DNA from 3 places in the Streptomyces sp. NPDC030183 genome. Region 3 is predicted to be linked to each of the others. Evidence: predicted binding sites of a transcription regulator. Region 3 holds the regulator's gene; each other region holds the start of a gene.

Region 1 (4,189 bases), on a different contig from region 3:
GGGGTGGCGTCGCCGTACGCGCTGGGCTTCGTGCTCGTGCTGACCGCGCTGGAACGCCGGATCGGCGGTCGGTGGACGGCCGCGGTCTTCCTCTCGGGCCATGTCCTCGCCACCCTCGCCACGGAGGTCCCGGTCGCCCTGACCGTCCTGACCGGCGGGCTGCCCGGCAGCTCACTGCACCGCCTCGACTACGGGATCAGCTTCGGCGTGGCGGCGAGTGTGGGCGCGCTGGCGGGCCTGCTGCCGTGGTGGTCGCGCTGGCCGCTGCTGCTCGCCTTCGGCTGGATGCTCGTGGAGGACCTGATCGCCTTCACGGACCCGATGACCAACTGGGGGCACCTGATCGCCCTCGCGATCGGGGTCGCCACCTGGCCGGTGGTACGACGGTGGCGGCGGCCGTCCCCGGCCCGCGACGCCCGAAGGCCACACCCCGTGCCCCCGGTGAAGGCTGCCGCCTAGGCGGCCGGTCGGCCGTCGAACCGTGCCGTCGTCAGTGGGGCGACCGTCGTCCAGCCCAGGGACTCGTACAGGGCCCGGCCCTCCGGTGTGCCGCCCAGTACGCCGAGCTCCGCGCCCTGTTCGAGCGCGGCCCGCGTCAGGGTGCGCATGACGAGCGTGCCGAGTCCCCGGCGGCGGTGGGACGCGGACGTCTCGATCTGGTCCACGACAGCCGTCCGCCCGGTCGGGGCGATCTGTCCGCGCGCGGCCCAGGAGCCGTCCGGTGCGGCGACCATCACGCGGATCACACCGCCCCGGGCCCAGGTGCGCAGGCGGTAGCCCTCCGGGACGGTGGCGGCCGGTGGCTCCTGCGCGCTCAGGGGTACGGCCATCAGCCAGCCCGGCTCCGGGTCCACCCACCAGCTCTCGCCCAGCCAGGGGGCGACCCTCGACGCCTCGGCGAAGACCTTGAGCCACACCCCGGACCCGGTGACCGAGTCGGCCACCTTCCGGACCGTCCCCTCCTCGACGTCGTCGTGCGTCGCCGCGAGGACATGGCGGGTGACGTGAGCGGCCGTGCCGTTGTCGATCGTGTAGCCCCAGGGCTCCACCACCGGAGGCGCCGCCCCGCGTGAGACGACCCAGCCGTCGACCCAGGCCCGCACGATTCCGTCCACTGTCGCCCCCGCGTGTATCTGGATGGGTGGAGTTAGGTGATGCCAATGCTCGCTGTAATGGGTGATAGCGCCAACAGGGTATTACCCTCGGCTCCCGTCTGTCTCCGGGTCACCGCGGTGTCCTCTGATCGCCCACAGCGAACACCCCGTCCCTCGGGGAACATCCGAAGGCTCATGTGCATTGAGTCGGCATAGCTCAACTTGAATGCCGAGGGAGAGATCATGGCTTCGATGTCCGCACCGCTCACCCTGCCCGTACTGCCGCTCGACGACGAGGTCGTGCTGCCCGGCATGGTGGTTCCGCTGGACCTCAATGACACGGACGTACGGGCCGCGGTGGAGGCCGCGCAGGCGGCGGCGCGGACCGAACGCGGCAAGCCGCGGGTGCTGTTGGTGCCGCGGATCGACGGCGCGTACGCGAGCACGGGCGTGCTCGGCACCGTCGAGCAGGTGGGGCGGCTGGCCGACGGCGACCCGGGCGCGCTGATCCGGGGCCGCGGCCGCGTGAGGATCGGCGCCGGGACCACCGGGCCCGGGGCCGCGCTCTGGGTCGAGGGGACCAGCGTCGAGGAGAGCGTGCCGGAGCCGCTGCCCGGCCATGTCGCCGAACTCGTCAAGGAGTACAAGGCCCTCGCCACCAGTTGGCTGCGCAAGCGCGGCGCCTGGCAGGTCGTGGACCGGGTGCAGGCGATCGACGACGTCTCCGCGCTGGCCGACAACTCCGGGTACTCCCCGTTCCTGACCACCGATCAGAAGGTGCAGCTGCTGGAGACGGCCGACCCGGTCGCCCGGCTGAAGCTCGCCACCCAGCAGCTCCGCGACCACCTCGCCGAGCAGGACGTCGCCGAGACCATCGCCAAGGACGTCCAGGAGGGCGTCGACAAGCAGCAGAGGGAGTTCCTGCTGCGGCGTCAGCTCGAAGCGGTCCGCAAGGAACTGCGCGAGCTGAACGGCGAGAAGGAGGGCGAGGAGTCCGACGACTACCGCGCCCGGGTCGAGGCCGCCGACCTGCCCGAGAAGGTCCGGGAGGCCGCGCTCAAGGAGGTCGACAAGCTGGAGCGGTCCAGCGACCAGTCCCCCGAGGGCGGCTGGATCCGCACCTGGCTCGACACCGTGCTCGAACTGCCCTGGAACGAGCGGACCGAGGACGCCTACGACATCCAGGGCGCGAAGGGCGTCCTGGACGCCGAGCACGCGGGCCTGGAGGACGTGAAGGAGCGGATCACCGAGTACCTCGCCGTGCGCAAGCGGCGCTCCGACCGCGGGCTCGGTGTCGTCGGCGGCCGGCGCGGCGGCGCCGTGCTCGCCCTCGTCGGGCCGCCCGGCGTCGGCAAGACCAGCCTCGGCGAGTCCGTGGCGCACGCCATGGGCCGCAAGTTCGTCCGGGTCGCCCTCGGCGGCGTACGGGACGAGGCGGAGATCCGCGGTCACCGGCGCACGTACGTGGGCGCGCTGCCCGGCCGGATCGTCCGCGCCATCAAGGAGGCGGGCTCGATGAACCCGGTCGTCCTGCTCGACGAGATCGACAAGGTCGGCTCCGACTTCCGGGGCGACCCGGCCGCCGCGCTGCTCGAAGTCCTCGACCCCGCGCAGAACCACACCTTCCGGGACCACTACCTGGAGGTGGAGCTGGACCTCAGCGACGTCGTCTTCCTCGCCACGGCCAACGTCCTGGAAGCCATCCCCGAGGCGCTGCTCGACCGTATGGAACTGGTCCGGCTGGACGGCTACACGGAGGACGAGAAGGTCGTCATCGCCCGGGACCACCTGGTGCCGCGGCAGCTGGAGCGGGCCGGGCTCGACGCCGAGGAGGTGACCCTCGACGAGAGCGCGCTGCGCAAGCTCGCCGGCGAGTACACCCGCGAGGCCGGCGTGCGGAACCTGGAGCGGTCGGTCGCCCGGCTGCTGCGCAAGGTGGCCGCCCAGCACGAACTGGGCGAGCGGGAGCTGCCGTTCACCGTCACCGACGCCGACCTGCGCGCACTGATCGGGCGCCCGCACCACGTGCCCGAGTCGGCCCAGGACCCGGCGGAGCGGCGTACGGCCGTCCCCGGTGTGGCGACGGGGCTCGCGGTCACCGGCGCGGGCGGCGACGTCCTCTACGTCGAGGCGTCGCTGGCCGACCCGGAGACGGGCGCGGCGGGTCTGACGCTCACCGGGCAGCTGGGCGACGTGATGAAGGAGTCCGCGCAGATCGCGCTCTCCTTCCTGCGCTCGCACGGCGCCGAACTGGAACTGCCCGTCGCCGATCTGAAGGACCGGGGCGTGCACATCCACTTCCCGGCGGGCGCGGTGCCCAAGGACGGGCCGAGCGCCGGTGTCACCATGACGACGGCCCTGGCCTCGCTGCTGTCCGGCCGGCTGGTCCGCACGGATGTGGCGATGACCGGTGAGGTCTCGCTCACCGGGCGGGTCCTGCCCATCGGCGGCGTCAAGCAGAAGCTGCTCGCCGCGCACCGGGCCGGGGTCACCACGGTGATCATCCCCAAGCGCAACGAGCCCGACCTGGACGACGTCCCCGCCGAGGTCCTCGACAAGCTGGAGGTCCACGCCGTCACCGACGTCCGCCAGGTGCTGGAACTGGCCCTCGCCCCGGCGGAGGTGGCGGTCCCGGCGGCGGCCTGACGAAGACACGGCGACACGGCGACACGGCGGTACGACCACCCGACGGTATGACCGCACGACGGGACGGCCGCCCGGCGCACGGGCGGCCCCGTGAAGCTCCGGTGGTGACGTGACGGACATCCGCCGGACGAGGGAAGGCCCGGGTCCCGTGAGGGAGGCCCGGGCCTCTCCCTTGGGCGCCCGCCCGGGCGGCACCCGGCGCGCGCGTCTTCCCGCGGTCCGCGTCATCCCGCACCTGCGGAATACTTACGGCGCCGCCCGCGGCGACGGTCCCCGGCGGAAACCTTCGGCAACTTCTCGGCGACGAGGAACGGGATCAGGAGCGCTGACGTGCAGGACGAGGGCGGAATCGGCGGCGAGGGCGACAGCGTGCCCGGAACGCCGACCGGCGGTATGGACCAGGCGTTCCTCGCGCTGGAGCGGGAACTGACGGTCCTGCTGCGGCGCGC
Region 2 (4,189 bases), on a different contig from region 3:
CCCGGGAGAGCCCGCCGCACCTGTGGGTGATCATGGACGAGACGGCGCTGAGACGGCCGGTGAGCACCGACGCGCGGGTGATGCGGGAGCAGATGGACCGGCTGCTGGAGATCACCGAGGAGGACCATGTGGTCCTGCAGGTCGCCGAGTTCGCCGCCGGGCCCCATCCGGGCACGTACGCCCCGTTCGCCCTCTTCCGCTTCGCGGAGCCCGAACTCCCCGACATGGTCTACACGGAGTACCTCACCGGCGCGCTGTACCTCGACTCCCGACACGAGGTCGCCCTCCACCTGGAGGTCCTCGACCACATGGCCGCCCACGCCGCCTCCGTGGACCGTACCCGCGACATCCTGCGGCGGTACCGCGACACGTACTGAGCCTGCCCGCCGGTGACATGGGCCCGGCGGCGGATCCCCGTCGGTCCTGTCCGGAACTGGTCGCACGAGCGGCGGGGGAACTCGCGGTCGGCGCGGACGCCGCCGCCCTGTACCTCCAACTGGCCACACTGGCCGCGCCCACGGACCGCGACGTACGACGGTGGAACGGCTGGTCGACCAAGCGGCACGCGCAGGTCCGGGAAGAACTCCTCGCCACCGGCGCGGTCGTCGCGGCCAAGCGGGCGCGCGTCGGCCGGACCCTGTTCCTGCCCGGGGAGTGGACCGAGCTGAAGGCCCCTCCTCTGCCCCTCGAAACCGTGAAGCTGCGCGCGTACGGGGTGCGCCCGCTGTGGGGCGACCAGATCGCCTCCCCCTTCGGCCGCATACTGCCGCCCGCCCCCCTGCACGAGATGTTCGCGGCGGCCTGGCACCGGGAAAGGGGCGGCGGCGCCCCGGAGCGGGTCGACACGGCCGGCGCCTGAGCGCCGCCGCGTCGTGGACGGGGCCCGCCGGCTCCGTCAGGTCGCGCCGCCCTTCGTGTTCTTCTCGTCGTCGACGATCTCCGCGTCCACGACGCCCTCCTCACCGGCGGGGTCGGGGGTGGCGCGGGGTTCGTCGGTCTGGGGGCCGGAGGCGTTCGCGTACATCGCCTGGCCCATGCGCTGGCTCACCGTGGCGAGCTTGTCGATGCCGGCCCGGAGGGCGGCCGTGTCCTCGGGGTGGTCGAGGAGCCCCTTCAGCTCGGTCACTGCGGCCTCGACCTCGCCGCGGACGTCGGCCGGCACCCGCTCCTGGTTGTCACGGAGGAACCGCTCGGTCTGGTAGACGAGTTGCTCCGCCTGGTTGCGGGTCTCGGCGGCGTCGCGCCGCTTGCGGTCCTCCTCGGCGTACTGCTCCGCCTCCCGCATCATGCGGTCGATGTCGTCCTTCGCCAGGGCCGAGCCCCCGGTGACCGTCATCTTCTGCTCCCGGCCGGTGGCCAGGTCCTTGGCGGAGACGTGCATGATCCCGTTGGCGTCGATGTCGAACGCCACCTCGATCTGCGGCACCCCGCGCGGCGCCGGCGGCAGCCCCGTCAGGTCGAAGACGCCCAGCTTCTTGTTGTACGCGGCGATCTCCCGCTCGCCCTGGTAGACCTGGATGCCGACCGAGGGCTGGTTGTCGACGGCCGTGGTGAAGATCTCCGAACGCCGGGTCGGGATCGTGGTGTTGCGCTCGATCAGCTTGGTCATGATGCCGCCCTTGGTCTCGATGCCCAGGGACAGCGGGGTGACGTCGAGCAGCAGGACGTCCTTCACGTCGCCGCGGATGACACCCGCCTGGAGCGCGGCGCCCACGGCCACCACCTCGTCCGGGTTCACGCCCTTGTGCGGCTCCTTCCCGGTGAGTTCCTTCACCAGATCGGTCACGGCGGGCATCCGCGTCGAGCCGCCGACGAGGATGACGTGGTCGATCGCCGAGAGCTTCACCCCGGCGTCCTTCACGGCCTGGTGGAACGGCGTCCTGCAGCGGTCGAGCAGATCGGCCGTCAGCTCCTGGAACTGGGCACGCGTCAGCCGCTCCTCCAGGTGCAGCGGCCCCTCGGAGGAGGCGGTGACGTACGGGAGGTTGATGGAGGTCTCGGAGGAGCTGGACAGCTCGATCTTGGCCTTCTCGGCGCCCTCCCGGAGCCGTTGCAGCGCCATCTTGTCCTTGCCGAGGTCGATGCCGTACTGGCCCTGGAACTTCTTGACGAGGTACTCGACGACCCGCTGGTCCCAGTCGTCGCCGCCGAGACGCGTGTCGCCGTTGGTGGCCTTGACCTCGATGACCCCGTCCCCGATCTCCAGCAGCGAGACGTCGAAGGTGCCGCCGCCGAGGTCGAAGACGAGGACGGTCTGCTCCTCGCCCCGGTCGAGGCCGTACGCGAGGGCCGCGGCCGTCGGCTCGTTGATGATCCGCAGGACCTTGAGGCCCGCGATCTCCCCCGCTTCCTTGGTGGCCTGCCGCTGGGAGTCGTCGAAGTACGCGGGGACGGTGATCACCGCGTCGGTGACGTCGTCGCCGAGGTACGACTCCGCGTCCCGCTTCAGCTTCTGCAGCACACGCGCGGACAGTTCCTGGGCCCGCAGACGGGTGCCGTCCACGGAGCCCTGTTCGGGGAAACGCCAGGCTCCGTCGCCCATGTGGCGTTTGACGGAGCGCGCGGTGCGCTCCACGTTCGTGACGGCCTGCCGCTTGGCGACCTCGCCCACGAGGACCTCGCCGTTCTTGGCGAAGGCCACCACGGAGGGAGTGGTCCGCTGGCCCTCCGCGTTCGCGACGACGGTCGGTTCACCGCCTTCCAGCACGGCCACCACCGAGTTCGTCGTCCCGAGATCGATCCCGACCGCACGCCCCATCGCCGTCCCCTTCCCGTGACCCCTACCACCAGCACAAAACTTGAGTGGCCTCTTGTCAATGGGGCGTGGGGGTTGCGGCTCGATGGGGCGCGCGGTCTCGGCCTAGGTACGTCTGCGCACGGCGTGCGCCAGGCGCAGGGCCCCGCTCACACCGCCGAAGAGCAGACGCCAGGACCACCGGTCGACCGCTGTGCGGACCGCGTTCGCCGTCACCACGGCGGTGTGCGAGACGGTGTTCTCCAGAAGCCTGCTGTCCTTCTCCCCTCGGAAGGTCTCCTCGGAGACCCGGCAGGCGCGGAGGAACTCGCCGACGGTCTCCGGGTCGACCGGCCGCCGGGAGTCGGGGTACCGCGCCCGGTAGTGCTTCAGGAAGTCCGCCGCGGCCAGGGCGCCACCCGCCTTCCGGTCCGCCTCCGCCTGCTCGGCCACGCAGGGCAGTTCCTCCGCCGCGATCAGCCGCTGGAGGGCGAGGGCCACCCACATCGACGTGAGCGGCAGGCTCGCCGGCGTGGGTGCCGCGTCGTCCGCCGTGAGGAAGGCCAGCTCGGCGGACTCCCCCTGGGGCCCGGCGGTGAACACCCCCCTCGGCGCCTCGGTCCCGGCGATCTCCCGCAGCCGCTCCCCCACGGGCACGCCCTCGTCCGCGAGCTGCTTCAGGCGCTGCGGGGACAGCAGCACGTGGACCAGCCATCCGGCGCCGTCCAGGCGGCCCCACATCCAGTCGTTGGCCCGCCAGGACCGCTTGAAGAAGGCCCCGAAGTGATGGAGCTGCAAACCGGTGAGCTTCTGTTCGGCTGTCTGGCGGTCGTCGAGCAGGCTGCGGGTGTCGGCGCTCATCTGGACCAGCTCCACGCGCTGCCGGGCGGCCGGCTCGTCAGGGAAGATCACCCGCTGGGCGGCGAGCAGATCGAACAGCCGCCGCGCGACGACGTCGGAGGGCGGCGGATCGGCCGGCCCGTCCCCGGGCCCGACACCGGTGCCGGCTTCGGAGCCGACCAGGTACGCCAGCAGAACCCTCCAGTCCGCGGCCGGGTCGCCGTCGCCCCGCGCGGGGCCGGGGAACCGCCGCAGCGTGTCGAGGACCGCGCCGACCATCGTCCGCCAGGCGTCCGCCAGGTCCGGCAGTTCCTCCGCGGTGGGCAGCTGTCCGGTGATCGCGTCGGCCCAGCCGGGGGCCTGGATCACGGCGCCCACCGGGTCGCCGTCCGCGGGGACGCGGCCCAGCACCGCCTCGACGACCGGCCGTACCTTCGCCCGGAGGTCCGGCGCCCTCCGCTTTGGCATCGCGGCGTGCACCTGTCCGACCTGTGCCTCGACGGCCGTACGGGTGTCGGGCGGCGCCTGCGCGCCGCTCTCCCGCAGCAGCCGCAGCACGGTGGCCTTGCCCGCGTCGAGCAGCGGCCGCCCGAAACGGGCCAGCGCGTCGAAGAC
Region 3 (4,189 bases):
GCCGGTCGTGCTGGTCTTACGGGCGTTCACATCAAGGGCCTTCCGGGCGTGGGTCGGCACTGAGACCCAGGTGGCTGAAAGCCAACGCGCTGATCACCGCAGCGTCAAGGAGTAATCACTTAACGAGATGACAACAGCGTTGTGTGGTCTCGGTGTGAAGAGGGTAAAGCAACGGGCTGCCGGTGCCCACGCGCGCCCTTCCCACGCGGGGAGGCGGGCGACGGTGCCGGAAAGGACCCCGCGCGAACGACCGCCCCCGCCGTGCGCGTTGACGAGCCGCCGGGCCCCGGGAGGGCGGTCGGCTGACGCCGGGGGCCGCGAACCGCGCAGGTCAGAGAGGGTGACCGGGCTCACGGACGAGGCTCGGGCACGGCCCGACAGACGGACAAGGACATGTGAGAGAAGAACGGGACGATCATCGCGTACGGGCGCCCGGCGCACCGTCCCGCGGCCCCCGTGCCGGGCGCCCGCGGGTGGCGGACGTCACTCCGTACGGCCGTGCCGCCGGGCCGGGCCACGAAGACCGCCGGGCCGCGGCCGCACCGGCCCCGACCCGGCTGGCCGGTCACGGTGAGTGACCGGGGCCCGCCCCCGGGGGCCCGTCCTCTCAGCCCTCGGCCCACTTCCGCAGCAGCGCCTCGCGCTCCTCGCGCCGGGGTGTTCCCTCGGCGGCGTGCGCGCGCCCCCAGTCCTCCAGAGCGCCGATGTCGGCCGTGCCGTCCACGAGGCGGTTCAGGAGGGCGACGGAGAGGTCGTACTCGGACTCGACGTAACCGCCGACGGCCGCCGCCGTGTACGCCTCCAGTTCGACGGTGGTCCCGTCGGCGGTCTCCAGGTGCACCTCGAAGGCGGCCGGGCTGCCACCGCCGCCGGCCACGGCGCTGAGTGCGACGTCCACGGCCGCGGTGACCATCAGCCGCCCGGCGGACCGGATCCGCACGTACCGCGTGGCGACCGACCGCAGGTCCGCCCACCGCCACTCGCCGCCCTGGTCCACACCGAGCCCCACGACGCCGTCCCGGGTCAGCCGCAGCCCACGCCCGGCCCCTTCGGGCTCCGCCCCGACGTACACCCCGCCGTCCTCGGCGATCCAGAACAGCCCGACCATGGCCATGAGTTGCCTCCCCAAAAACACAAGCGCCCTACATGTATCGCCTGGTGAGACACCACCCAGGGCCGGATGGTTCAGTCGGGGGAGAACCATCGTCATCCCATCAGGGGCCAGGGTCGATTCGCGAGGTGAGCTGTGATTACGACGGTTCCCATCGGTGGCTGGTTCTGGGAGACCAAGGCACAGCAACCCGGTGACGACCCCGCCGAGCGATGCACACAGCAGGCGCTTGACGTATGGCAGGTCCTGCTGGGTTGCGGCCACACCTCGCTGCCAGGCAGCGGCTCACCGACGGCCCTCAGTCCGTGGTCTGCTGCCGCTTCGGACGCCACACCACCAGCGCGCTCGTCTGCTGCGCCTGCTGGTACGGCACCAGGTCGCGCCGGTACGACGCGTGCACCGCCGCCTCGCGCTGCTGCATCGCCGCGGCGGCGCCGTCGAGCGCGGTCTCCAGCTCGACGACCCTCGCCTGGAGGGCGGCGACCTGGTTCTCCAGCTCGATGATGCGCTTGATGCCGGCCAGGTTGATGCCCTCGTCCTGCGACAACTGCTGGACGGTGCGCAGCAGTTCGATGTCACGGGCCGAGTAGCGCCGGCCGCGCCCGGCGGTGCGGTCGGGCGAGACCAGACCGAGGCGGTCGTACTGGCGCAGGGTCTGCGGGTGCAGACCGGAGAGCTGGGCGGCCACCGAGATGACGTACACCGGTGTCTCTTCCGTCAGCTCATAGGGGTTTCGTCGGCGACCGTCCATCTCCGTCATGCTCCCTTCGCGGCCTGGAACAGCTCCGCCCGCGGGTCCTCGCCCGCGGTCGCTTCGCGATACGCCTCCAAGGCGTCACGAGCCTTCCCCGACAGGTCCTTCGGGACACTCACCTCGACCGTGATCAGGAGGTCCCCGCGGGTGCCGTCCTTGCGGACCGCTCCCTTGCCGCGGGCCCGCATCGTACGGCCGTTCGGGGTGCCCGGGGGCAGCTTCAGGGTGACCGGCGGGCCGCCCAGGGTCGGGACCCTGACCTCACCGCCGAGCGCCGCCTCCGGATACGTCACCGGGACCGTCACCGTGAGGTTGTCGTCCTTGCGGCCGAACACGGGGTGCGCGTCGACGTGCACGACCACGTACAGGTCGCCCGCGGGGCCGCCGCGCTCACCGGGCGCGCCCTTGCCGCGCAGCCGGATCCGCTGCCCGTCGGCGACGCCGGCGGGGATGCGGACCTGCATGGTGCGGGAGGACTTGGCCCGGCCGGAGCCCTTGCAGATGTCGCAGGGGTTCTCGGCGATCAGGCCGCGGCCCCGGCAGTCGGGGCAGGGATCCGTCAGGGAGAAGCCGCCGCCGGAGCCCCGCGCGACCTGGCCGGTGCCGACGCACGTCGGGCACACCCGGGGGGTGCCGTTGGCGTCGCCGGTGCCCGAACAGGCCTTGCACGGGGACTGCGAGGACATCCGCAGCGGGACGGTGGCGCCCTCGATGGCCTCGGTGAAGCTCAGCGTGACCTCGGACTCGATGTCCTGGCCGCGCCGGGGCTGCACCCGCGTGGTGCCGGAGCCGCCCCGGTTGAACAGGCCCCCGAAGACATCACCGAGTCCGCCGCCGAAGCCGCCCGCTCCCTGTCCGCCCTGGGCGCCGCCTCCGAAGAGGTCGCCCAGGTCGAAGTTGAACGTGCCGCCGCCGGCGCCGGGGCCCGGACGGAAGCCGCCGTTGCCGAAGAGCGCGCGGGCCTCGTCGTACTCCTTGCGCTTCTTGGGGTCGCCGAGGACGTCGTTCGCCTCGGAGATCTCCTTGAACCGCTCCTCGGCCCTGGCGTTGCCCTTGTTGGCGTCCGGGTGGAACTCGCGGGCGAGCTTCCGGTACGCCTTCTTGATCTCGGCCTCGGTGGCGTCCTTGGGGACGCCGAGGACCTTGTAGTAGTCCTTCTCGATGAAGTCCTTGGTACTCATCCCCGACGTCCCTCCTTCCCCTTGTTCTTCGCGTCGTTCGCGTCGTAGACGTCAGCCCTCGTCCGGGCCACCGTTCTCCTTGTCGTCGGCCGTCTCCGCGGACTCGGAGTCCGCCTTGACTGTCTGCGCCCCCGGCTGGGGTTCGGCCACGGCCACCCGCGCGGGGCGGATGGTCCGCTCGCCGATGCGATACCCCGGCTGCAGAATCGCCACGCACGTCGTCTCGGTGACGTCCGGCGCGTAGCTGTGCATCAGGGCCTCGTGGATCGTCGGGTCGAAGGGCTCGCCCTCCTTGCCGAACTGCTGCAGACCCATCTTCGCCGCGACGGTCTCCAGCGACTCGGCGACGGACTTGAACCCGCCGACGAGTTCGCCGTGCTCGCGCGCGCGGCCGATGTCGTCGAGCACGGGCAGGAGCTCGGTCAGGAGGTTCGCCACGGCGATCTCCTTGACCGTGATCCGGTCCCGCTCGACCCGCCGACGGTAGTTCTGGTACTCGGCCTGGAGCCGCTGGAGGTCCGCCGTGCGCTCACCGAGCGCCGTACGCACCTGGTCCAGCTGGGCCGTCAGGCCGGCCACCTGGGCAGCCGCCGCCGCGTCCCCGGCCGGGGCCGCCCCCTCCTGGGGGGCGGCCTTCGGCTCGGCGTCCTCGGAGCCGGAGGAGGGGACGTCGGGCTGCTGCGGCTGACCTTTCGGCTGCTGCTCGTCGAAGCCCGGGGTCTCCTCCGTCACGCGGCACCGTCCTTCCGGTCCTCGTCGACGATCTCGGCGTCGACGACGTCGTCGTCGGCCTTGGCGCCGCCGGCGGCGGCACCCTCGGGACCGCCCGCGGCCTGCGCGGCCTGGGCGTCGGCGTACAGGGCCTGGCCGAGCTTCTGCGACACGGCGGCGACCTTCTCGGTGGCCGTGCGGATCTCGGCGGTGTCCTCGCCCTTGAGGACTTCCTTCAGCTCGGCGACGGCGGCCTCGACCTCGGTCTTGATCTCGCCGGGGACCTTGTCCTCGTTGTCCTTGAGGAACTTCTCCGTCTGGTAGACGAGCTGCTCGCCCTGGTTGCGGGTCTCGGCGGCCTCGCGGCGCTTCTGGTCCTCCTCCGCGTACTGCTCGGCCTCCTGGCGCATCCGGTCGACCTCGTCCTTCGGC

Evidence for each region. Region 3 encodes HspR, which represses chaperone genes until heat shock. Its sites were predicted from a motif close to TTGAGNNNNNNNNNCTCAA; they were not measured.
Region 1: the regulator HspR is predicted to act here: its motif matches at 1,297-1,315, upstream of lon (endopeptidase La).
Region 2: the regulator HspR is predicted to act here: its motif matches at 2,799-2,817, upstream of dnaK (molecular chaperone DnaK).

What each region holds. Positions count from the first base shown of each region.
Region 1 covers NZ_JBVIBK010000023.1:135,253-139,441, reverse strand. The annotation lists gene ACZ4Z2_RS26825 (rhomboid-like protein) at 1-459, shown strand, start outside; gene ACZ4Z2_RS26820 (GNAT family N-acetyltransferase) at 456-1,115, opposite strand; gene lon (endopeptidase La) at 1,338-3,740, shown strand; gene ACZ4Z2_RS26810 (MarR family winged helix-turn-helix transcriptional regulator) at 4,071-4,189, shown strand, end outside.
Region 2 covers NZ_JBVIBK010000022.1:2,168-6,356, reverse strand. The annotation lists gene ACZ4Z2_RS25450 (helix-turn-helix domain-containing protein) at 1-377, shown strand, start outside; gene ACZ4Z2_RS25445 (hypothetical protein) at 395-859, shown strand; gene dnaK (molecular chaperone DnaK) at 896-2,758, opposite strand; gene ACZ4Z2_RS25435 (patatin-like protein) at 2,861-4,189, opposite strand, start outside.
Region 3 covers NZ_JBVIBK010000015.1:25,949-30,137, reverse strand. The annotation lists gene ACZ4Z2_RS19245 (sugar ABC transporter substrate-binding protein) at 1-30, opposite strand, end outside; gene ACZ4Z2_RS19240 (hypothetical protein) at 608-1,114, opposite strand; gene ACZ4Z2_RS19235 (heat shock protein transcriptional repressor HspR) at 1,410-1,862, opposite strand; gene dnaJ (molecular chaperone DnaJ) at 1,868-3,046, opposite strand; gene grpE (nucleotide exchange factor GrpE) at 3,098-3,778, opposite strand; gene dnaK (molecular chaperone DnaK) at 3,775-4,189, opposite strand, start outside.